4 regions of the Azospirillum sp. TSO5 genome follow, and region 1 is predicted to be linked to each of the others. Evidence: predicted binding sites of a transcription regulator. Region 1 holds the regulator's gene; each other region holds the start of a gene.
The links. Region 1 encodes PhoB, which activates phosphate uptake and scavenging genes when phosphate is short. Its sites were predicted from a motif close to TNTCATAAAACTGTCA; they were not measured.

Region 2: pstS (phosphate ABC transporter substrate-binding protein PstS) is a predicted target of PhoB. The motif match lies at 3,977-3,992, and genes of this name have one in related genera.
Region 3: TSO5_RS27635 (RNA degradosome polyphosphate kinase) is a predicted target of PhoB. The motif match lies at 2,964-2,979, and genes of this name have one in related genera.
Region 4: ugpB (sn-glycerol-3-phosphate ABC transporter substrate-binding protein UgpB) is a predicted target of PhoB. The motif match lies at 2,730-2,745, and genes of this name have one in related genera.

Annotation. Positions count from the first base shown of each region.
Region 1 is NZ_LGQY01000043.1:59,362-65,114, reverse strand. It holds gene pstC (phosphate ABC transporter permease subunit PstC) at 1-201, shown strand, start outside; gene pstA (phosphate ABC transporter permease PstA) at 194-1,507, shown strand; gene pstB (phosphate ABC transporter ATP-binding protein PstB) at 1,515-2,357, shown strand; gene phoB (phosphate regulon transcriptional regulator PhoB) at 2,459-3,163, shown strand; gene TSO5_RS13485 (SAM-dependent chlorinase/fluorinase) at 3,328-4,056, shown strand; gene TSO5_RS13480 (Bax inhibitor-1/YccA family protein) at 4,140-4,865, opposite strand; gene TSO5_RS13475 (FtsX-like permease family protein) at 5,012-5,753, opposite strand, start outside.
Region 2 is NZ_LGQY01000028.1:20,515-26,267, forward strand. It holds gene gloB (hydroxyacylglutathione hydrolase) at 1-340, shown strand, start outside; gene TSO5_RS07835 (glutathione S-transferase N-terminal domain-containing protein) at 450-1,055, shown strand; gene TSO5_RS07840 (methyl-accepting chemotaxis protein) at 1,338-3,947, shown strand; gene pstS (phosphate ABC transporter substrate-binding protein PstS) at 4,134-5,201, shown strand; gene pstC (phosphate ABC transporter permease subunit PstC) at 5,310-5,753, shown strand, end outside.
Region 3 is NZ_LGQY01000128.1:107,576-113,328, reverse strand. It holds gene TSO5_RS27640 (Ppx/GppA family phosphatase) at 1-694, opposite strand, end outside; gene TSO5_RS27635 (RNA degradosome polyphosphate kinase) at 718-2,865, opposite strand; gene TSO5_RS27630 (histidine phosphatase family protein) at 3,056-3,574, shown strand; gene TSO5_RS27625 (CYTH and CHAD domain-containing protein) at 3,659-5,266, shown strand; gene uvrA (excinuclease ABC subunit UvrA) at 5,426-5,753, shown strand, end outside.
Region 4 is NZ_LGQY01000093.1:3,769-9,521, forward strand. It holds gene TSO5_RS22370 (EAL domain-containing protein) at 1-34, shown strand, start outside; gene TSO5_RS22375 (SprT family zinc-dependent metalloprotease) at 69-827, opposite strand; gene TSO5_RS22380 (PAS domain-containing sensor histidine kinase) at 1,098-2,675, shown strand; gene ugpB (sn-glycerol-3-phosphate ABC transporter substrate-binding protein UgpB) at 2,960-4,315, shown strand; gene ugpA (sn-glycerol-3-phosphate ABC transporter permease UgpA) at 4,426-5,310, shown strand; gene ugpE (sn-glycerol-3-phosphate ABC transporter permease UgpE) at 5,307-5,753, shown strand, end outside.

The sequences.
Region 1 (5,753 bases):
GCCAACATGACCGCCAACCCGTTGCAGGCGGTGACCACCGTCACCACCCAAATCGCCACGCTGCTGGTCGGCGACCAGGAGTTCGACAGCCCGAAGACGCTGTCGGCCTTCGGCCTCGGCCTCGTGCTGTTCCTCGTCACGCTCTGCCTCAACATGGTCGCCTTGCGGGTGGTCCGGACCTATCGGGAAAAATATGACTGACCTCGTCGAGCAGGACGTGGCGGCCGTGACGCCTTCCCCTGCACCCTCCTCCGTGCCGAAGTCGCGCCTGCGCAGCGAGGCCTTCGCCCGCCGGCTGCGCGCCCGCCATGCCGCGGAGCGCCGCTTCCGGCTGGCTGGCGCCGCCGCGGTGGCGCTGGCGGCGCTGATCCTGATGCTGCTGCTGGGCTCCATCGTCGCCAAGGGCGCCAGTGCCTTCCTGGAGGCGCGCATCCGGCTGGAGGTGACGCTCGACCCGGCGGAGGTCGCCGACCGCAATTACACCGCCCTGCTGCGCCGCTCCCTCTACGCCCAGTTCCCGCAGGTGACCGACCGCGCCGGCCGCCGTGTGCTGAACGACCTGCTGTCGTCGGGCGCGCCGTACGAGCTGGAGGCGATGGTCGCCAAGGACCCGGCGCTGGTCGGGACGACCCGGACCGTCTGGGTCCGCGCCGACGACCAGATCGATCAGCTGGTGAAGGGCGGCTATCGACGCGACCTGCCGGAAAGCGAGCGCGGCCTCAGCGATGCCAAGGTCGCGGCGGCCGACGCGCTGCTGGCCTCCGGCGCGCTGGCGCAGGGCTTCAACACCACCCTGTTCACCGCCGGCGACAGCCGTGAGCCGGAACAGGCCGGCATCGGCGGCGCCATCGTCGGCTCGCTGCTGACCCTGCTGGTGACCATGGCGCTGTCGGTGCCGACCGGCATTGCCGCGGCGGTCTATCTGGAGGAATTCGCGCCGAAAAACCGCTGGACCGACCTGATCGAGGTGAACATCAACAACCTCGCCGCGGTGCCGTCGATCATCTTCGGCCTGCTGGGTCTGGCCGTTTTCCTCGGCTTCTTCGGCATGCCCCGTTCCGCCCCGCTGGTCGGCGGGCTGGTGATGGCGCTGATGACGTTGCCGGTCATCATCATCGCGTCCCGCGTCGCCCTGAAGGCGGTGCCGCCGTCGATCCGCCAAGCGGCGCTGGGCATCGGCGCCTCGCCGCTGCAGACGGTGCTGCACCATGTGCTGCCGCTGGCGATGCCCGGCATCCTGACCGGCACAATCATCGGCATGGCCCGCGCGCTGGGCGAGACGGCGCCGCTGCTGATGATCGGCATGGTCGCCTTCATCGTCGACATCCCCCACGGGCTGACCGACAGCGCCACGGTGCTGCCGGTGCAGATCTACATGTGGGCCGACAGCCCCGAGCGTGCCTTCACCGAGCGCACCTCCGCGGCGATCCTGATCCTGCTCGGCGTCCTGATCCTGCTGAATGGGGCGGCCGTGATCCTGCGCAAGATTTTCGAGAGACGGTGGTGAGCGCCCCATGAGCATTCCAGGCAGCATCCCGAGCCCGCTGAAGCTGCGGTCCCGTGGCGACCGGCAACCGGACCGGGCCTCCACTGCCGCCCTGCCCAACAAGATGACAACCCATGGGGTGAAGGTGTTCTACGGCGCCAAGCAGGCGCTGCGGGGCATCGATCTCGACATCCAGGAAAACCGGGTGCTGGCGCTGATCGGCCCGTCCGGCTGTGGCAAGTCGACCTTCCTGCGCTGCCTGAACCGGATGAACGACACCATCGAGGGCTGCCGGGTCGAAGGGCGGATCGCGCTGGACGGCGAGGACGTCTATGGCAAGGCGGTCGATGCGGTGCAGCTGCGCGCCCGCGTCGGCATGGTGTTCCAGAAGCCGAACCCCTTCCCAAAGTCGATCTACGACAACGTCTCCTACGGCCCGCGCATCCACGGCCTCGCATCGGGACGGGACGAGCTGGACGAGGTGGTGCAGACCTCGCTGAAACGCGCCGGTCTGTGGGCGGAGGTGAAGGACCGCCTGCGCGAGCCCGGCACCAGCCTGTCCGGCGGCCAGCAGCAGCGGCTGTGCATCGCCCGCGCCATCGCCGTCAGCCCCGAGGTGATCCTGATGGACGAGCCCTGCTCGGCGCTCGACCCCATTGCGACCGCTCATATCGAGGAGCTGATCGACGAGCTGCGGGCCAACTATACCATCGTCATCGTCACCCACAACATGCAGCAGGCCGCCCGCGTGTCCCAGCGCACCGCCTTCTTCCATCTGGGCGAGATGGTGGAGTGCGACGACACCGAGGAAATCTTCACCAACCCGCGCGACGAGCGCACCCAGGGCTACATCACCGGCCGCTACGGCTGAGTCCTGCGCCACTGTGCCCTACTCCTGTCCCCTTCCTCCTTTGTTGAAAAGGCTGTCCCATGCCGGTTAACGTCGAGACGCGCGCTGTCAACGGAGCCACCATGAATGCGGCCCTGAAGCCGCTCGTTCTGATCGTCGAGGACGAGGCCGACATCCTGACGCTGCTGAAGTACAACCTGGAAAAGGAAGGCTTCCGCGTCGCCACCGCCAGCGACGGCGAGGAGGCCCTGCTGGCCGCCGGCGAACAGACGCCGCACATCGTGCTGCTCGACTGGATGCTGCCGCTGATGAGCGGGCTGGAGGTCTGCCGCCAGCTGCGCCGCAATGCCAAGACCCGCGACATCCCGATCATCATGCTGACCGCCCGCGGCGAGGAGGGCGACCGGGTGCGCGGCCTTAATTCCGGCGCCGACGACTACATCACCAAGCCCTTCTCCCCGACCGAGCTGGTGGCCCGCATGCGCGCCGTGCTGCGCCGCGCCTCCCCCGGCATGACCGACGAGGTGCTGACCTTCGCCGACGTGACGATGGATCTGGCCGCCCACCGCGTACGCCGCAACGGCCGGGACGTACATCTCGGGCCCACCGAATTCCGCCTGTTGCGCCACTTCATGCAGCATCCCGGCCGCGTCTTCTCGCGCGAACAGCTCCTCGATCTGGTGTGGGGCCACGACGTGTACGTCGAGCCGCGTACGGTGGACGTACACATCCGCCGCCTGCGCAAGGCGATGAACGAAGAGGACGAACTGGACCTGATCCGCACCGTACGGTCGGCGGGGTATGCGCTGGATACGAAGTCGGTGTGAGGGGTTGGCTTCGATTGCCCCCTCCCCATCCCTCCCCCGCTTCGCGGGAGAGGGGGTTGGACGCTTGTCGGCATGAGTTATCTGCGAAGCGGCGGCAGTCCCCTCTCCCGCGATAGCGGGGGAGGGTCAGGGAGGGGGCAAAGCCGTAGAGGGGACAACACAGTATGATCCTGCTCTTCACCGACTTCGGCCTCTCCGGCCCCTACACCGGCCAGATGAAGGCGGTGTTGGCGCAACAGGCGCCCACCGTCCCGGTCATCGACCTGTTCGCCGACGCCCCCGCCTTCGACCCGCAGCTGTCCGCCTATCTGCTGGCTGCCTACGCCCCGGCCTTTCCCGCCGGCAGCGTCTTCCTCTGCGTCGTCGATCCTGGCGTCGGCACCGACCGCCGGCCGGTGATGGTCGAGGCAGATGGGCGTTGGTTCGTCGGTCCCGACAACGGCCTGTTCGCCCTGATCGCCCGCCGCGCAACGTCGCTAAACGCCTGGACCATCGACTGGATTCCGGACCGGCTGTCCGCCAGCTTCCACGGACGCGACCTGTTCGCACCTGTCGCCGCCAGCCTCGCCACCGGTCGCCCGGTCGACCGCAGCCCGCTCGCCCCCGCCGCCATCGACCGTCCCGACTGGCCGGACGAGCTGCCGCGCATCGTCTATGTCGATGTCTACGGCAACGCCATGACCGGCATGCGCGCCACCACTTTGCCCGCCGACGCGGTGTTGACCGTGGCAGGCAGTCGCATCGCTCGCGCCCGCACCTTCGGAGCCGTCGGACCGGGGCAGCCGCTGTGGTACGAGAACTCAAACGGACTGGCGGAAATCGCCGTCAACCGCGGGCGAGCCGACCGGGTGCTGGGGCTGGCGGTCGGCGACCCGGTGACGGTGGAGACCTGACCAAAAGAAAACCGCCCGGAAGCGGGGTGCTTCCGGGCGGCTGCTGCTTGATCCGATGCTTGTCCGATCAGGCGTCTTTAGGATCAGTCGTTGTTGCGCTGGCCCAGGAACTGCAGCAGGAACTGGAACAGGTTGATGAAGTCCAGGTACAGCGTCAGGGCGCCCATCAGGGCCAGCTTGCCGGTGCTCTCGTGATCGTAGCCCTCGGCGTAGCTTTCCTTGATCGCCTGCGTGTCATAGGCGGTCAGGCCGGTGAAGATCAGCACGCCGATGGCGGAGATCGCGAAATGCAGGGCCGGCGACTGGAAGAAGATGTTCGCCAGACCGGCGATCACCAGACCGATGACGCCCATGATCAGGAACGAGCCCATCTTCGACAGGTCGGCCTTCGTGGTGTAGCCGTACAGGCTCATCGCCAGGAAGGTGGCGGCGGTGACGAAGAAGGTCAGCGCGATCGACGCCCCGGTGAAGACCAGGAAGATGGCCGACATCGACAGGCCCATGGCACCGCAATAGGCCCAGAAGATCAACTGGGCGGATGCGAAGGACAGGCGCTGGATGCCGAAGGACAGCACCATGACGAAAGCCAGCGGGGCCAGCATCACCACCCACTTCAGCGGCGTGCCGAAGATGGCCTGGAGCATGGCCGGGCTGGACGACACGAGCGCGGCGACCAGACCCGTCAGGATCAGGCCGGCACCCATGTAGTTGTACACGCGCAGCATGTGCTGCCGCAGGCCTTCGTCGAAGTATCCCCGATCTGTCGCGCGGCCCACGGTCGCGAAGCGGTTATAGGTCGGGTCTGCCATGGTTTGGTTTCCTCGGTGGAATAGGGTGATCCCGTCGCAGGACATATTGGCGAGTCCGTCAGGCGGTTCAATAGGAATCGGCAGCGCTTTTTCCAGATGAAAAAGCTTTCACGATTCGTTTTTCCTGCGGCTTCATGACTCAGGCGTCACTCGTTCCGAAGCAATGGCGCCGAAGGCTGGCCCAGAGCGCGCCAAGTACCATAGAACCCGAAAGCAAGCGTGATCGCCGTGCTCAGCAAAGCGGTGGTGATGACCGCCGACGGCAGGAAGCTCCATTCCCAATGCATCAGGAACTTCAGCACCGCCCAGGCGGTCAGCGTGCCGATGATGCCGGCGATCACGGCGGTCAGCAGGCCGAGCAGCCCATATTCCAGCAGAAAGGCGCGCAGCACGTCGCCGCGCGTGGCCCCCAGCACCTTCAGCACCACCGCATCATAGACCCGGCGGCGGTGCCCGGCGGCAACCGCACCGGCCAGGACCAGCGTGCCGGCGGCCAGCGTGATGCCGGCGACGATGCGCACCGCGGTGCCGATATGGCCCAGCATCTCCGACACCGTGTCCAGCGCGTCCTTGACCCGCACCATGGTGATGTTGGGAAAGCGCTGCAGCACGGCGCGCTGCACCTGCGTCTCGGCGTCGGGCGTGGCGCGGACGGTGGCGACCCAGGTCTGCGGCGCGCCTTCCAACGTGCCGGGGGCGAAGACCATGGTGAAGTTGATCGCCATGCTGCTGAAATCGGCGGAGCGCACGTTGGCGACCTTGGCCTCGATGCTGCGGCCCAGGATGTTGATGGTCAGGGTGGCGCCGGGACCGATGCCGAAGGCCTCGGCGACGCTCTGATGGATGGAGATCAGCGGCGGTCCGGCATAATCCTGCGGCCACCAACTG
Region 2 (5,753 bases), on a different contig from region 1:
AGGCACGCCGGCCCAGATGTGGGACTCGCTGCAGAGCCTGCGGGCGCTGACCGATTCGACCCGCGTCTATTGCGGCCACGAATACACCCAGTCGAACGGCCGCTTCGCCCTGACGGTCGATCCGGAGAACGCCGCCCTGCACCAGCGGATGGAGGAGGTCGCGGCCCTGCGCGAGCGGAACCAGCCGACGATTCCCACCACCATCGGGATGGAACGCCGCACCAACCCCTTCCTGCGCGCCGACGATCCCGGCGTCCAGTCCGCCATCGGCATGTCCGGCGCCCCGTCGGTGGAGGTGTTCGCCGAATTGCGCCGGCGCAAGGACCATTTCCGGGGATGAGGGTTGCCGGCCCGGCGGTGGACCGGCGATCCGGCCTGCCGCTAGCCTGTCGTCAGCCAAACCGAAGTGGCCACTCAGAAGCGGCCAAACCGAAGCGTAAGGAGCGTCCATGTTGAAGCTGCGCTGGAGCGCCACCTCGCCTTATGTGCGCAAGGTGATGATGGTGCTGATCGAACGCGGGCTGGAGGACCGGGTGGAGCGGGTGACGACCGATCCCTGGTCGGCCGACACCGACCTGCCCAAGGACAATCCGCTGGGCAAGGTGCCAGCATTGACGCTGGAAGACGGCACCACGCTGTTCGACAGCCCGGTGATCGTCGAGTATCTCGATTCGCTGGGCGACCGGGCGCCGCTGCTTCCCAACGCCGGCCCGGCCCGCTGGACTGCGCTGCGGCTGCAGGCCATCGCCGACGGCATCTGCGACGCCGCCATCCTGCGCCGGCTGGAATCCATGCGTCCGGATGGCGAGAAATCCGCCAACTGGATGGAACGCCAGCGCAAGGCGGTCGCGCGCTCGCTCGATCTCCTGGAGGCCGAGGCCGCGTCGCTGGACGGCGAGGCCACCATCGGCAGCTTGGCGGTGCTGGTGGCGCTCGGCTACCTCGATTTCCGCTTCGGGCATGAGGATTGGCGCGAGGGTCGGCCGGCGCTGACCGCGTGGTATGCCAATGCCTCCGACCGTGAGAGCTTGCGGCGGACGGCGCCGCCGGTGTAACGCCGGCCGCAGGCCTAAGCTCTTACGCGGGATACGTGCAGTAGAGCGGCGTCCGGCAGGGTCGGGCGCCGCTTTTCTATTCGCCGCCGTTTACGTTCGATTCACCATGACCGTCTGGACGACGGAAGATTTCACCCGTCCGGCACTCTTTCGATTGTGCGTCGCGAAAACTTCATCCAACCGTCACCGATTCATCCAACCAGAAGGGCTACCCATGGCGCCGCCGGTCCGCGGAGAACCGCGGGCGCGGCACGGACAACCTCCAAGCCACGGGTGGCCCATATGGCAAAGCCAGTCGACCAGCGCCGGCGGTCCGGCATCAAGTCGAAGATGCTGATCGCCTTCGGCACCGTGGCGGCACTTCCCTGCATCGCGGCGGTGGTGGGCTGGATGTCGTACGGCGCCGTCCGCGGCCATGTCGCCGACATCACCGGCACGCAGGTGCCGGTGCTCAGTGCCGCCCATGGCCTCGCCACCACGACGGCGCGGGTGCTGGCGCTGGGGCCGCTGATCGACGCCGCGACCTCCGAGGAGGATCTGGCCCGGCTGCGCGCCGCCGCGGCGGAGCAGCGCGGGGCGTTGGACGGGCAGCTCGTCCGGCTGGCGGACGGGTATAGTCATACGGGGGGCGATGCGGATCGCGTTGCGGAACTGACCGGCACCGCCCGCTCGCTGCTCGGCACCATCGACGCGCTGGGGACGGCCACCGGCCGGCGGCTCACCCTGCAGGAACAGCGCAGCGGCCGGCTGGCGGAGCTGAGCGACATTCATGCCAAGCTGCTCGCCGCGCTGAAGCCGGACATGCAGGCCTCGCGCGAACAGCTGGCCCAGGCGATCGCCGCAATGGTGGAGGCGACCTCGCAATCCTCCGCGGTGATCGGCGCCGAGTTGGGGCAGACGGTGATCCCACTGTTCCAACTGCGCGGGGCGGAAGCCGCCCTGGCGAAATCGCTGCTGATCGGTGCCTTCGAGACCGACCGGTCGAAGGTGATGTCGCTGTCCACCGACTTCGACTCCGCGCTGTCCGACCTGCAGGGCGCGCTGCGTCCGCTGGCGAAGAGCGAGGCGGCGGCTCCGGTGGTCGCAGCGATCAACGAGCTGGCGGCGTACGGTGACGGCGACAAGAGCGTCTACACCCGCCGCGTCCGCCAACTCACCCCCGGCATTCCGGAGGCGGAGGCGCACAAGCTGGCCGAATCGCTGGCGGCCGGCGTCGACGACATCGTCCGGCTGGACCGCGACGCCAACGCCCGCATGCTGCCGCTGATGCTGAATTCGCGCGGCCGCATCGCCGAGGCCGGCAACGCCATTGCCGACCGGATGCAGGACCTGTCGACCAACGTCGTGCCGGCGGCCCAGCACCGTTACACCGTGCTGAGCGGCCTGATGGCCGATGCCAATCTGCTGGCCGGCAAACTCGCCGAGGCCGGCAATGCGGAAACGCCGGCCCGCCTGACCACCGCACGCCGCACGCTCGATCCGCTGGCGGCGACGATCCGCGCCACCTTGAAGGACTCGAACGACGATCTGGGCGCGGAGGTCCGCCGGCTGGCGGAGCGGCTGCTGGCGCTTGGCTTCGGCGATGACGGCATCCTGGCTCTGCGCAGCGGCGAACTGGCGGCTTATGCCGAGAACGCCACGCTGATCGACAGCAACCGCAGCACCGGCGCCACCCTGACCGCCATGGTCGATGGGCTGGTCCAATCGGCCGAGCGGGCGACCGCCGCCGGTGCCGCCGCCGCCCATGACGCGCTGGAACGCACCAACGAAATCCAGATCCTGCTGGCAACGGCCGGTGTGCTGCTGGCCGGGCTGATCGTCTCGCTCTATGTCGGGCGCCGGGTCGTCGGCCGGATGGAGGCGCTCGCCGACGCCATGCGCCGGGTCGCCGACGGCGATCTGACGGTGGAGCAGAAGGCCGACGGCAACGACGAGATCACCGACATGGCCCGCGCCCTGTTCGTCTTCATCGCCAATGCCCGCGCCATGGAAGAGGCGCATGAGAAGGTGGAGGTCGAGCGCCGCAACGCCGCGTCGGCCCGCCGCACGAGCATGCTGGAGATCGCCGACCAGTTCGAACGCAACGTGCTGAGCAGCGTCGAGACCCTGGCCGAGGCCGCGAGCGTCATGGCCGCCCGCGCCCGCTCGCTGACCGACATCGCCGCCAATGCCAACGACCGCGCCGAGGCCGCCATGCAGCTGTCCGGCGAGATGGCGGCGGGGATCCAGCAGGTGGCGACCGCCGCGTCGGAAATCTCGCAGTCGATCGCCGAGATCAGCAAGCGCACCGGGGAATCGGCCCGGATCATCGGCGACACCGCCGCCGGGGCGGAGCAGGTGAAGGCCACCGTCGCCGACCTGTCGAGCACAGCGGGTGAGATCGGCACCGTCGTCGGGCTGATCGACGAGATCGCCGGCCAGACCAACCTGCTGGCGCTGAACGCCACCATCGAGGCGGCGAGGGCAGGGGAGATGGGCCGCGGCTTCGCGGTGGTCGCGGGGGAGGTGAAGGCCCTTGCCGGCCAGACCGCCCAGGCCACGGCCGAGATCGCCCGCCAGATCGCCGCGACCCAGGCGGCCAGCCGCGAAACGGCGGAGGTGGTGGCGACCATGACCGGCAGCGTCCAGCGCATCGAATCCAACGCCTCGGCCATCGCCGCGGCGGTGGAGGAACAGGCGACCATCACGTCGAGCATCGTCGACAGCTCCCACCGCGTCGCGGTCGGCACGCAGGCGGCGTCGGACCATGTCGCCGGCCTGTCGGAGGCCGCGGCCAAGGTGCGCGCCCAGGCCGGCGACGTGCTGCAGGTGGCGGAAAGCCTGTCGCACGAGGCGACCAGCCTCGGCTCCGCCGTGCATCTGTTCCTTCAGGAAATCCGGGCCGCGCGATGAGCGTGCGGCTTCGGTCAAGAACGGGTCGGTTTCATAAAACTGACACGTAAACAAAACAAACCCGTCACTGGCGGCGGCTATGGTCACCGCGACGAAGAAGGCGGGTTACGACGTCCGGCCGAGGCCGGGCATTTCTCCAACCCAACGACACCGTCCAAACCTATCGGGAGTTTTGCCGTGAAAACCATGACTTCGGCGTTCGTTCGTTGCGCCGCCTTCGGTGCCCTGGCCGCTCTGTCCGTGTCGGTCGCCCCGCTGTCGGTCGCCTCGGCCGCCGACATCTCCGGCGCCGGTGCCACCTTCCCGTACCCGATCTATGCCAAGTGGGCCGACGCCTACAAGAAGGAGACGGGCACGGGCCTGAACTACCAGTCGATCGGTTCGGGCGGCGGCATCAAGCAGATCAAGGCCAAGACGGTCACCTTCGGCGCCTCCGACATGCCGCTGAAGCCGGAAGAGCTGGAGCAGGCCGGCCTGATCCAGTTCCCGATGATCATGGGCGGTGTCGTTCCGGTCGTGAACCTGAAGGGCATCAAGTCCGGCGAAGTGAAGCTGTCGGGCACCGTTCTCGCCAACATCTACATGGGCGAGATCACCAAGTGGAACGACGCGCAGATCAAGGCGCTGAACCCCAACGTCAACCTGCCGAACACCGCCATCGCCCCGGTCTACCGCTCTGACGGGTCGGGCACCAACTTCCTGTTCACCGACTACCTGTCGAAGACCAGCCCGAAGTTCAAGACCCAGATCGGCGCCAACACCTCCGTCCAGTGGCCGGCCGGCATCGGCGCCAAGGGCAACGAAGGCGTGGCCAACATGGTCAAGCAGACGGACGGCTCGATCGGCTACGTCGAATACGCCTACGCCAAGCAGAACAACATCACGCACCTCGACCTGCAGAACAAGGACGGCAAGACCGTCGCTCCGAAGATCGAGGCCTTCCAGGCTGCCGCCGCCAACGCCGACTGGGCCAATGCCAAGGGCTACTACGTCCTGCTGACGGACGAGCCGGGTGCGGAGAGCTGGCCGATCACCGGCGCCAGCTTCATCCTGATGTACAAGAACCCGCAGGACGCCTCGGCTTCCGGCGAAGCGCTGAAGTTCTTCGACTGGGCCTATAAGAACGGCGGCAAGATGGCTGCCGAGCTGGACTATGTCCCGATGCCGGACTCGGTGGTGTCGCTGGTCCAGAAGACCTGGTCGCAGACCATCCAGGCCGACGGCAAGCCGGTCTGGACCGCGTCGGCCAAGTAACCACGGCCAACCGACCTCGGGTGGGCCGCCGGCCGGCTCGCCCGAGGGCATGATCGCCGGTGGGAACGGAAATTGCGCCGTTCCCACCGCACGCCTCACGGAGCGGCCATGACCGAGATCGCGCTGACCTTGACCGACGCACACGCCTCCACTGCCCGACGGGCCCGCCGCCAGCGCCTGCAGGATGCGGCCTTCCGCAACGCCACCCTCGCATTCGCGCTGCTCGTCCTGCTGATCCTGGGCGGCGTCACGGTTTCCCTGATCGACGGCGCGCTTCCGGCACTGCGCACGTTCGGCTTCGGTTTCGTCGCAACCGAAGTCTGGAACCCGGTGTCAGAGCAATTCGGCGCGCTCGCCCCGATTTACGGCACGCTGGTCACCTCCATCATCGCCATGGCCGTGGGCATTCCCGTCAGCTTCGGCATCGCGCTGTTCATCACCGAGATGTGCCCGGCCTGGCTGAAGCGCCCGCTCGGCGTCGCCATCGAGCTGCTCGCCGGCATTCCCAGCATCATCTACGGCATCTGGGGCCTGTTCGTCTTCGCCCCCTTC
Region 3 (5,753 bases), on a different contig from region 1:
CCGGGTAGAAGGGCCGCCCCTTCATCGCCGACAGCCAGGGCAGCGATTCCAGATGCTGGTCGATCAGCTTGGCCGGACCACCCTTGGACGAGCCGACCTCCATCAGCCGCAGCGGGCCGAGCGGCAAAGTCACCTGCCTGCCGATCACGCCACGGTCGAGCGGGACAAGTTCCAGGCTGCCGCCGCCGAGGTCGCCGACGAGCCCGTCGGCGCCGGGGGTGCCGGACAGCACGCCCATGGCCGACAGCCGCGCCTCCTCCTCGCCGCTGATGACGCGGACGGTCAGGCCGGCGCGGCGGCGGATGGCATCGACGAAGGCGGCGCCGTCGCGGGCGTCGCGCACGGCGGCGGTGGCGATCACGTCCAGCCGGCCGACGCGCATGCCCTGGGCCAGCGTGGCGAAGCGTTCCAGCGCCACCAGCCCCTGGGCGACGCCATCGGGGTTCAGCACGCCGGACTTCTCGACACCACGGCCGAGGCCGCACAGGACCTTCTCGTTGAACAGGGCGAGCGGAGACCGGGTCAGCCCGTCATAGACGACCAGACGGATCGAGTTGGAGCCGATGTCGATCACGCCGACGCGCTCGCCGGCGTTGTCGGGGGCGTGATCGGGGGCGGCAGCCATGCCGAATCCGCCGACGCCCGCCTGCCCGACGTCGCCCGGGATGGCGGCCGCGCGTTTGTCCTTGCTCATGCTCTCGCTCCCGTCACCCGCCCTCAGGACACCGCATGCAGCATAAGCCGCGGCGGCGTGCGCTTGCTGCTGAGCGCGCTGCCCCGGCCGGACAGGCTGGGGTTGGTCATGAAGTAATTATGGGCGCTGAACGCGTCCGGGCCAGCTTTGATCCGATGGTACACGCCATCGGGCCCCAGCTTCCAGGTGCTTGCGTCGTCCTTCATGTTGGCGACCATGATCTGGTCGAGCACCTGTTCATGCACCGTCGGGTTTTCGATGGGAACCAGCGTTTCGATGCGGCGGTCCAGGTTGCGGGTCATCCAGTCAGCCGAGGAGATGAACACCTTGGCCTGATTGCTGGGCATCGGATGGCCGTTGCCGAAGCAGATGACGCGGCCATGTTCCAGGAAGCGGCCAACGATGCTGCGCACCCGGATATTCTCCGACAGTCCCTTCACCCCGGGCCGCAGGCAGCAGATGCCGCGGATGATCATGTCGATCTGCACCCCGGCCTGCGACGCCTTGTACAGCTTGTCGATGATGACCGGATCGACCAGCGAGTTCAGCTTCACCCAGATCGATGCCGGACGGCCGGCGGCGGCATGGGCGATCTCCGCCTCGATCAGGTCGAAGAGGCGCTGACGCAGAGTGATCGGCGCAATGGCGATCTTCTCCAGCACCTTCGGCGTCGCGTAGCCGGTCATGAAGTTGAACATGACGGCGGCGTCGTGGCACAGCGCCGGATCGCAGGTGAAGAAGGACAGGTCGGTGTAGACCTTCGCGGTGATCGGGTGATAGTTGCCGGTACCGAAATGGACGTAGCTGCGCAGCGCCTTCTTCTCGCGCCGCACCACCAGCGACACCTTGGCGTGGGTCTTCAGGTCGACGAAGCCGTAGACCACCTGGGCGCCGGCGCGTTCCAGGTCGCGCGCCCAGCGGATGTTCGCCTCCTCGTCGAATCGGGCCTTCAACTCGACCAGCGCGGTCACCGACTTGCCGGCCTCCGCCGCCTCGATCAGCGCGGCGACGATGGGGCTGTCCTTGCTGGTGCGGTAGAGGGTCTGCTTGATCGCAACCACCTGCGGGTCGCGCGCCGCCTGCCGGATGAACTGGACGACCACGTCGAAGGATTCGTAGGGGTGGTGGACGACGATGTCCTTGTGGCGGATCGCCGCGAAGCAATCGCCGCCGAAATCGCGGATTCGTTCCGGGAAGCGGGCGTTGAAGGGGCGGAAGACCAGATCCGGCCGTTCGTCGACGATCAGCTGCTTGGTGTCGCTCAGGCCGATCAGCCCATCCAGGATGAAGACGTCGTCCGAGGCGACGTTGAGCTCATGGCGCAGGAAATCGCGCAGGTCGGCCGCCATGCCGCTGTCGGTGGCGAGCCGGATGACGCTGCCGCGGCGGCGGCGCTTCAACGCGCTTTCGAAGGTGCGGACCAGATCCTCCGCCTCTTCCTCGATTTCGATCTCGCTGTCGCGCAGGACGCGGAAGACGCCGTGCGCCTTGACCTGGAACGGAGGGAACAGGCGGTCGATGAACTGCATCACCACCTTTTCCAGCTGGAGGAAGCGGATGTCCGAGCCGGGCAGGCGCAGGAACCGCTCCAACTGCGAGGGCAGCGGCACCAGGGCGTCGATATGACGGCCCTTGACCGGATCATGCAACTGCAGCGCCAGCGAGAATCCGAGATTGGGCAGGAACGGGAAGGGGTGGGCGGGATCGACGGCGATGGGGGTCAGAATCGGGAAGATGTCGTCCAGGAACTTGGCTTCCAGCCAGTCCAGCTCGCCCTCGCTGAGGTCCTTGGGATCGACCACGGAGATTCCAGCTTCCCGCAGCTCGCCCTTCAGCGTGCGCCACATCGTCTGCTGGCTGTCCATCAGCAGGGCGATGCGCTGCTTCACCGCGGCCAACTGCTGGGCGGGAGTCAGATTCTCCGGGCTCGGCGCCTTCACGCCGGCGGCCACCTGCCCTTTCAGGCCGGCGACGCGGACCATGTAGAATTCGTCGAGGTTGCTGGCGGAGATCGACAGGAAGCGCAACCGCTCCAGAAGCGGGTGATTCGGATTGGCGGCCTCGTCCAGGACGCGCTGGTTGAAGGCCAGCCACGACAGCTCCCGATTGATGAAGCGTTCCGGAGCGTTTGGCTCGATACCGACCGAATCGAGTTCCTGGAGTTGCGTCACGTCGACCTCTGAAATCTTGAAACCCTGAGCGCCGGCGCCTGCCTTCCAGCGGTGCCGACGACGGTTATATGGTGGGCAGACAGAGTATCCCATATGCGTTACGGTTTCAGGACTCCCATTTGGCTATAGGCTGCGACCCCGCCCAGTCCGCTCGTCCCCTCTCCCTCCCCTGCCGCGACCGATTTCCGCCATGAAGACGCTGTTCCTGCTGCGCCACGCCAAATCCTCCTGGGACGATCCGTCGCTGGGCGATCACGACCGGCCGCTGAACGCCCGTGGCGAGAAGGCGGCCACCTTGGTCGGCGGCTATCTGGCCAAGCATCACGCCCACGTCGACCTCGTCCTGTGTTCCACGGCGGTGCGGGCGGTGGAGACGCGCAAGCGCGTGATGGCGGCCATCGGCGCGCCATACCCACCGGTGGAGCATGAGCGGGGACTTTACCTGTGCGGCGCCCGCACGCTGCTGGAACGGCTGCGCGACGCGCCGGATTCGGCGACCGGCCTGATGCTGGTGGCGCACAATCCGGACCTGCACGAGCTGGCGAACGCCCTGACCGGCAGCGGCGATCACGGGCTGCGTCACGCGCTGGCCGACAAGTTCCCGACCGGCGCCTGTGCCGTCCTGGTCTTCGAAACGCTGCATTGGGCCGACCTGGAATTGGGGGCCGGGCGGCTGGCGGATTTTGTGCAGCCGCGTAAACTCTCTTAACCTGCGGCGGCGGTTGGGGTATCCACGGAGCCACTTGGTTCATTCGAGGCCGCGCTCCGGCCGGATTCGGGAGGATGCCAACCCTTGCCACCCGCCATTCCGCCCGTCAGCCCGCCCGCACTTCCCGATGCGCAGCCCTCAACCCCCGTCGCTTTCCGCGAGGTGGAACTGAAACTCCATGCCGCATCGCCGGATCTGGCTCGGGTTGCCTCCCTTCCGGGACTGCTGGCGCTGGCCGACGGGCCGGCGACGACGCAGCGGCTGCGCACCGCCTATTTCGACACGCCCGACCTGAAGCTGGCGGCGAACGGCGTGGCGTTGCGCGTGCGGCAGGAGGGCGACCGCTTCATCCAGACCCTGAAGACCGTCAACAGCGCCAGCCCCGGCGATTCCGCCGCCGTGGCGGTGCGGCGGGAATGGGAGTGGATCGTTGCGGGCGAGGCGGTGGATATCGGCGTGCTGAGCGATCCCGGCGTCGCCGGGTTGGTTCCGGCGGCGGCACTCGATGCGCTGGATTGCCTGTTCATCACCGATTTCCGCCGCACCACCCTGCTGCTGCGCCCCGATACGCTGACGGCGGTCGAACTGGCGGTGGATGACGGCGCCGTTTATGCCGGCGGCAACTCTCTGCCGGTCGGCGAGGTGGAACTGGAGCTGAAGGCCGGCAAGGTCGCCAGCCTGTTCGATCTGGCGCTGACCCTGCAAGCCGCCATCCCCATGCGCATCGGCACCGAAAGCAAGGCGGAAGCCGGGCTGCGGCTGGTCACCGGCAAGGCGCCGGGGCCGGTGGAGGCCGAACCGCTCGGCCTGTCGCCGCTGACCACGGTGGCGGAGGCCTACCGGCACATCCTGCGGCAGGCGTTGCGCCAGTTCCTCGCCAACGAATCCTGCGCGCTTGCGGGCGGCGATGTGGAGGGGCTGCACCGCATGCGCGTCGCGCTGCGGCGGCTGCGCATCGCCCACCGCTTCTTCGCGCCTCTGGTCGCCTCGCCCGAGGCCGACCGGCTGGTGGAGGAAAGCCGCGCGCTCGCCAAGCGGCTGGGGCCGGCGCGCGGGTGGGACGTGCTGATGTCCGGCGTCATCGATCCGCTTATCGCCAATCCGAAGACGGCGGCGGGCATCGACCCCACGGCTTTGGAGCGGTTGGCCTCGCTCGCCCGGACCGCCGGCGCCGGGCCGGCGCGGGAGGCGGTGGCGGCGATCCTGGCGCCGGGCTGCACGACCATGGTGCTGGCGCTCGCCGCGTGGCTGGAGCATGGCCGCTGGATGTCGGAGGCCGACGGCGACCGCCGGGCCGCACTGTCGGCTCCGGTCACGACGCTCGCCGGCAGCTGGCTGTCGGCGCGGATGGCAAAGCTCGGCAAGACGGCGAAGCCGCCGGAGGATGCCAAGGCGCGCGACAAGCTGCGCCGGCGGCTGCGCACACTGCGCTACACCGCCGACTTCTTTCGCGGGCTCTATCCGGAGGCCGCCACCCTGCCCTTCTTCGCGGCGCTGGAGCCGTTGCAGGCGGCGCTGGACGCCGACCAGGACGCCGTCACCGGCGCCCGCATGCTGGGCTCGTTGAAGGGGCCGGATCAGAAGACGATCGCCGCCGTCGCCGCCTGGATGGACCGCCAGTCCGACAAGCGGCGCAAGGCTCTGCCGGATCTGTGGAAGCGTTTCCGTGCGGTGCCGCCCTTCTGGTCATGACGGACCCGCGCCGGGCGCCGGTGGCAATGGCGCGGCCGGCGCATATATCGTCAGCCGGCCGGCCATAGGGGCTCTGCTTTTCGGCCGGCCGTTTTTCGTCATGCGTCGCGGCGCCTTGCCGCTTTCCATCCGGATGGGCTTCGGGTAAAAGAACACTCCATGAACAAGTACATCAGCGTCCGCGGCGCGCGGGAACACAACCTGAAGAACGTCGATGTGGATCTGCCGCGCGACGAGCTGATCGTCATCACCGGCCTGTCGGGATCGGGCAAGTCGTCGCTCGCCTTCGACACCATCTATGCCGAAGGGCAGCGGCGCTATGTGGAGAGCCTGTCGGCCTACGCGCGCCAGTTCCTGGAGCTGATGCAGAAGCCGGACGTCGATTCGATCGAGGGGCTGTCGCCGGCCATCTCCATCGAGCAGAAGACGACGTCGAAGAATCCGCGCTCCACCGTCGGCACGGTGACGGAGATCTATGACTATATGC
Region 4 (5,753 bases), on a different contig from region 1:
GGCCGGGCTGCTGGTGGCGGAGGTGGTGGACTAGGCGCCCATACCCGCACTGCGGTCACCCGTACCGGTCACCCGTACCGCAGCAGCCTTGTCCCGTTCGACTTCAGCCATGCCCGCGGCCATTCCACGCCGGTGCCGTCGGTCAGGCTGGCGCACAGAGCCCAGAAGCGCGGGGAATGGTTCATCTCGCGCAGATGCGCCACCTCATGCCCGACGACATAATCCAGCACCGGTTCGGGTGTCAGGATCAGGCGCCAGGAGAAGGACAGCCGGCCGGTGGACGAACAGCTGCCCCAGCGGCTCCTGGTGTCGCGGATGGTGACGGCGGCGACGCGGGCGCCGATGGTCGCGGCCTTCAACCGGGCACGGGTCGCCAGTTCGCGCTTGGCCTCGGCGGTCAGGAAATCGCGGATGCGGCGGGCGATGTGCTCCGGCTGGCCGCCGACCAGCAGGGCGCCGTCCTCGATCCTGGTCGCACCGCGCAGGGCAGGGTCGTGGCGGATGACATGCTCGACGCCGAGATAGGGCACGCTGGCGCCGTCGGCGAAGGGCAGGGAGGGCGGCATCGCCGCCAGCCGCGCCCGCAGCCAGCCGTCATGGCGGCCGACGAACTGGCGGGCGTCGGTTTCCGACACGCCGACCGGCACCACCACCTGGACCAGCCCGCGACCGGGATCGACGCGCAGGGTCATGCGGGTGGCGCGCGCGCTCTCCCGCAACTCCAGCGGCATCGGCAGGCCGGAAATCTCCAGCGCCCGCGGCGGCTGGGGCGGTCGGGCGGCGGATCGCTTGCGGCGACGGGACGGGGCGGGGCGGCGTTGCACCATGAGCGTCTTATAGCGCGGCCGACGCCGGATGCGGAAGCGTCCTCCGCCCTTTGTCGGAATGGCGCAGCGGCCCGGCTTCTGATCTAAGTCTTAAGGCTTTCGAACGAACTTAGGCCATGGGGTGGACTGAGGTCACATTTGACACGATCGATTGGAGCACAAGATAAAGCAGAGGTAACGCGGCGGTCAGTGGACCTCCCTTTTATCGCCGATCCTGCCGCCCGTTTTCCTGTTGTTGGTCTTTCCCGTAGCCTTGCCGAGTACACGCCAATGCCTCTCATCCCAGAACAAACGCCGACACGCGAGGATTGGTTGGACGCCCTGCTGTCGGTCGGCGGATCGCCTCAGGCCCTGCTTGGTGAGGATGGGCGCGTGCTGGTGGCGAATCGTGCCTTCGCCGACGCTCTTGGCTGCCCGCCAAACGCGGTGGAGGGGAAGACCCTGGTGGAGGCCGGTCTGCCCGCCGGCACCGCCGACGGGATCGAGGGGCTGCGGCGGCAGGTGATGGAGACCGGGATAGCGGCCAGCGCGGCCGGCCCGCTCCCCGGCCTGCCGTCTGCGCTGGCGCTTTCCCCGGTGGCGGATGCCGGAGGGCGGATTCGCGCGGTGGCGCTGGTCGCCGATGCCGCGGCAGCCGCCTTGGCCGAAGCGAGGGCGGAGACCGCGCAGGCGCGTGCCGATGCCGAACGCGCCCGCACCGCCAAGGGCAAGTTCCTGTCCGCGGCCAGCCACGATCTGCGCCAGCCCTTCCAGGCGATGCACCTGTTCCACCATCTGCTGAGCGGCCGGCTGACCGATCCGACCTCCATCGAACTGGCGAACAAGCTGGAGCAGGCGATCATCGGCGGCGAGACCCTGCTGCGCGCCCTGCTGGACGTGTCGGCGCTGGAAGCGGGGCTGGTCACCGCCAAGCCGCAGACCTTCCCGGTCGACGAACTGCTCGCCAAGATGCTGGAGGAGTTCGGGCCGGAGGCGGAGGCCAAGGGGCTGCGCTTCAACGTCCATCCGCTCGACGCCCAGGTGACCAGCGATCCGGTGCTGATGGAGCGGCTGCTGCGGCCCATCATGGCCAACGCCCTGCGCTACACCCTGAAGGGGGGCATCCTGCTGGCGGCGCGGCGGCGCGGTGCGAACCTGCGCATCGAGGTGTGGGACACCGGCGTCGGTATCGATCCGGCCAACCATGCCGTGATCTTCGAAGACTTCCACCAGCTCGGCAATCCCGGACGCGACCGCAAGCAGGGACTCGGCCTCGGTCTCGCCATCGTGCGGCGGCTGGCCCAGGTGCTGGGGCATCCGGTCACCGTGCGCTCCAGGCTTGGCAAGGGTTCCGTCTTCGCGGTGGAGGTGCCGCTGGCCGGCAATGACGGTGACCGGTCGGGTGACGACTCCGCTGACAGCGACCCTGACCCGGCGGTCGGCCAGTCTGCGTCCGCAACTCCGACGGCGGCCGGCACGGTGCTGGTGATCGAGGACGATGCCATGCAGCTGGAGGGGATGGGGCTGCTGTTGCAGGGCTGGGGCTATGCCGTCATCCCCGCCCGCGGCATCGACGAAGCCTGTGCCGGGTTGGACGGGGGCGCCGCCACTCCCGACCTCGTGCTGTCCGACCTGCGCCTGTCGGGGCCGGAGACCGGCATCGACGCCATCCAGGCGGTGCGTGCCCGCTGCGGCCGGCGGGTGCCGGGCGTCATCGTCACCGGCGACACCGATCCCGACCGGCTGCGCAGCGTCGACCGCAGCGGCTTTCCTATGGTCCACAAGCCCTGCGACCCGACCGCCCTGCGTCGCCTGCTCAGCCGCAGCCTGCCGCCCGTTCGCCGGCCTGATACCGCCTGCCCAAGTTAGACATTTCGCGCCCGCGCATTTTCGCTCCGCAACATTTCATCACCGTGGTTTTCACGTCATAAAACTGTAAAGCGGCGTCTTGACAGACCCTGGTATGCGTGCGCAGTGTGACGGTTAGAGCAACCAAACAGTTTCGAAAACGATCATCGTACCGCCGGTCTTTTTCGCAAGCGCACACAGCGCCGTATGCGTTTGCCACCAAAACTTCACGAAAGCGTCGCGGGATGGCAACCCGTTGCCCTCATGACAACCGCGCACCATACCGGGATAGGGAGACCCACCGCATGTTGACCCGCCGCAAGCTTGCCCTCCTGACGGGCGCCGCCACCACCACCGCGCTGCTGTTCGCCGCCGCCCTGCCGGGCTCGGCCCTGGCGCAGCAGAAGACGGTGGTCGATTTCTGGCACGGCCTGCCGCAGCCGCTGGGCGGCCAGCTGGAGCAGATCGTCAAGGACTTCAACGACAGCCAGCAGGCGGTCCAGGTCAACGCCTCCTACAAGGGCAGCTATCCGGAGACGATGCAGGCGGCCATCGCCGCCTTCCGTGCCGGCAACGCGCCGCACATCGTGCAGATGTTCGAAGTCGGGACCGCCACCATGATGGCCGCCGGCCCGGCGGTGAAGCCGGTCTATCAGCTGATGCAGGAGACGGGGGCGTCCTTCGACGCCAATGCCTACATCCCGGCGGTGAAGGGCTATTACTCGTCCAAGGACGGCAAGATGATGGCGCTGCCGTTCAACAGCTCCACCACCATCATGTTCTACAACAAGGACGCTTTCCAGAAGGCCGGCCTCGACCCCAACAAGCCGCCGGCGACCTGGCCGGAGATGATCGAAGCGGCGAAGAAGCTGAAGGCGTCGGGCTCCACCTGCCCGCTGACCACCTCCTGGCCGGTGTGGGCGCAGTTCGAGCAGCTGGGCGCCATTCACAACACGCCCTTCGCCAGCCAGGCCAACGGCTTCGGCGGCCTGAAGGCCGAGCTGAAGATCAATGCGCCGCTCTACGTCAAGCATGTCCAGACGCTGATCGACATGCAGAAGGACGGTCTGTTCAAGTATGGCGGCCGCGACAACAAGCCTGACGCCCTGTTCCCGTCGGGCGAATGCGCGATGATCCATGCCTCATCGGGCCTGCGCAGCCGTATTCTGAAGGAGGCGACCTTCGCCTGGGGTGCCGCCCCGCTGCCCTATTGGCCGGAATTCGCCAAGGATGGCCCGAAGAACAGCATCATCGGCGGCGCCGCCTTCTGGGTGATGACTTCGCCCAAGCGCACGCCGGCCGAATACAAGGCGGTGTCGCAGTTCTTCACCTACCTCGCCCGGCCCGAGGTCGATGCCAAGTGGCACATGGACACCGGCTATGTCCCGGTGACGATGAAGGGCTTCGAGCTGACCAAGGCTCAGGGCTATTACGAAAAGAACCCCGGCGCCGACGTGCCGGCCGCCCAGCTGACCCGGACGCCGACCACCGAGAACAGCATGGGCCTGCGCCTGGGCAACCTGCCGGAAATCCGCAACATCATCCAGGAAGAGCTTGAGAAGGCCTTCCAGGGCCAGCAGGACGCCAAACAGGCGCTCGACGCCTCGATCAAGCGCGGCAATGCCGTGCTCCGCAACTTCGAGCGGGCCAACAAGGGCTGATTGGCAGACTGAAACCTTCCCGCCTCCCCCTCTCCCCCCGGGGAGAGGGGGAGGCGGGCGGAGAGGGGACTCCGCCCTAGCGCAACGCCTAACCCACGAAAGACCAACCTTTGCAGCGTCGCGTCACCTTCGACAGCCGGCTGTTGCCCTATCTGCTGCTTGCGCCGCAGGTGGCGGTGACGCTGGTGTTCTTCATCTGGCCGGCGGCCCAGGCGGTCTGGCAGTCGGTGCATCTTCAGGACGCCTTCGGCATCCGCAGCGAGTTCGTCTGGTTCGAGAATTTCACCTATGTGCTGGGCGATCCGAACTATCTCGACACGCTGAAGACCACGGTGATCTTCAGCGTCGCGGTGACGGTGCTGGCGATGGGCGTCGCGCTGCTGCTGGCGGTGCTCGCCGATTCCAAGATCAAGGGCGCCAGCGCCTACAAGACGCTGCTGATCTGGCCCTATGCGCTGGCCCCGGCCGTCGCGGCGGTGCTGTGGATGTTCATCTTCAATCCCGACATCGGGTCCTTCGGCCGCGCGCTGCGGGCGCTCGGTTTTGATTGGGACTACCGGCTGAACGGCGGGCAGGCGCTGCTGATGGTGATCCTCGCCGCCAGCTGGAAGCAGGTGTCCTACAACTTCATCTTCTTCCTGGCCGGGCTGCAGGCGATCCCGCGCTCGGTGATGGAGGCGGCCAGCATCGACGGCGCCGGGCCGGTGCGGCGGTTCTGGACCATCACCTTCCCGCTGCTGTCGCCGACCACCTTCTTCCTGCTGGTGGTCGACATGGTCTATGCCTTCTTCGAGACCTTCGGCACCATCCACGCCCTGACCCAGGGCGGGCCGGGCAAGGCGACGGAGACGCTGATCTTCCGCGTCTATCAGGACGGCGTGGTCAACAACGACCTCGGCGGGTCGTCGGCCCAGTCGGTCATCCTGATGGTGATCGTCATCGCGCTGACCGCGGTGCAGTTCCGCTTTGTCGAGCGCAAGGTCCATTACTCATGAAGCAGACCCGTTTCATCGATCTGGTGCCGCACATCGTCCTGATCGTCGGCGTGCTGATCTTCGCCTATCCGATCTATGTGACGCTGATCGGCTCCACCTGGGATGCCGGCACCATCGGGCGCGGCGGCCTGCCGCTGTGGCCGGGCGGGGAGGGGGCGGCGAACTACGCCCAGGCCTGGGTCGGCGAGGCGGGCGAGCGCGCCATGTACACGCCCGTCCGCACCATGATGCTGAACAGCCTGGTGATGGCGCTGTCCATCGCGCTGGGCAAGATCGCCATCTCCATCCTGTCGGCCTATGCGGTGGCCTTCTTCCGCTTTCCGCTGCGCATGGCCTTCTTCTGGCTGATCTTCATCACGCTGATGCTGCCGGTGGAGGTGCGGATCATCCCGACCTACAAGGTCGTCGCCGATCTGGGGCTGATCAACACCTATGCCGGGCTG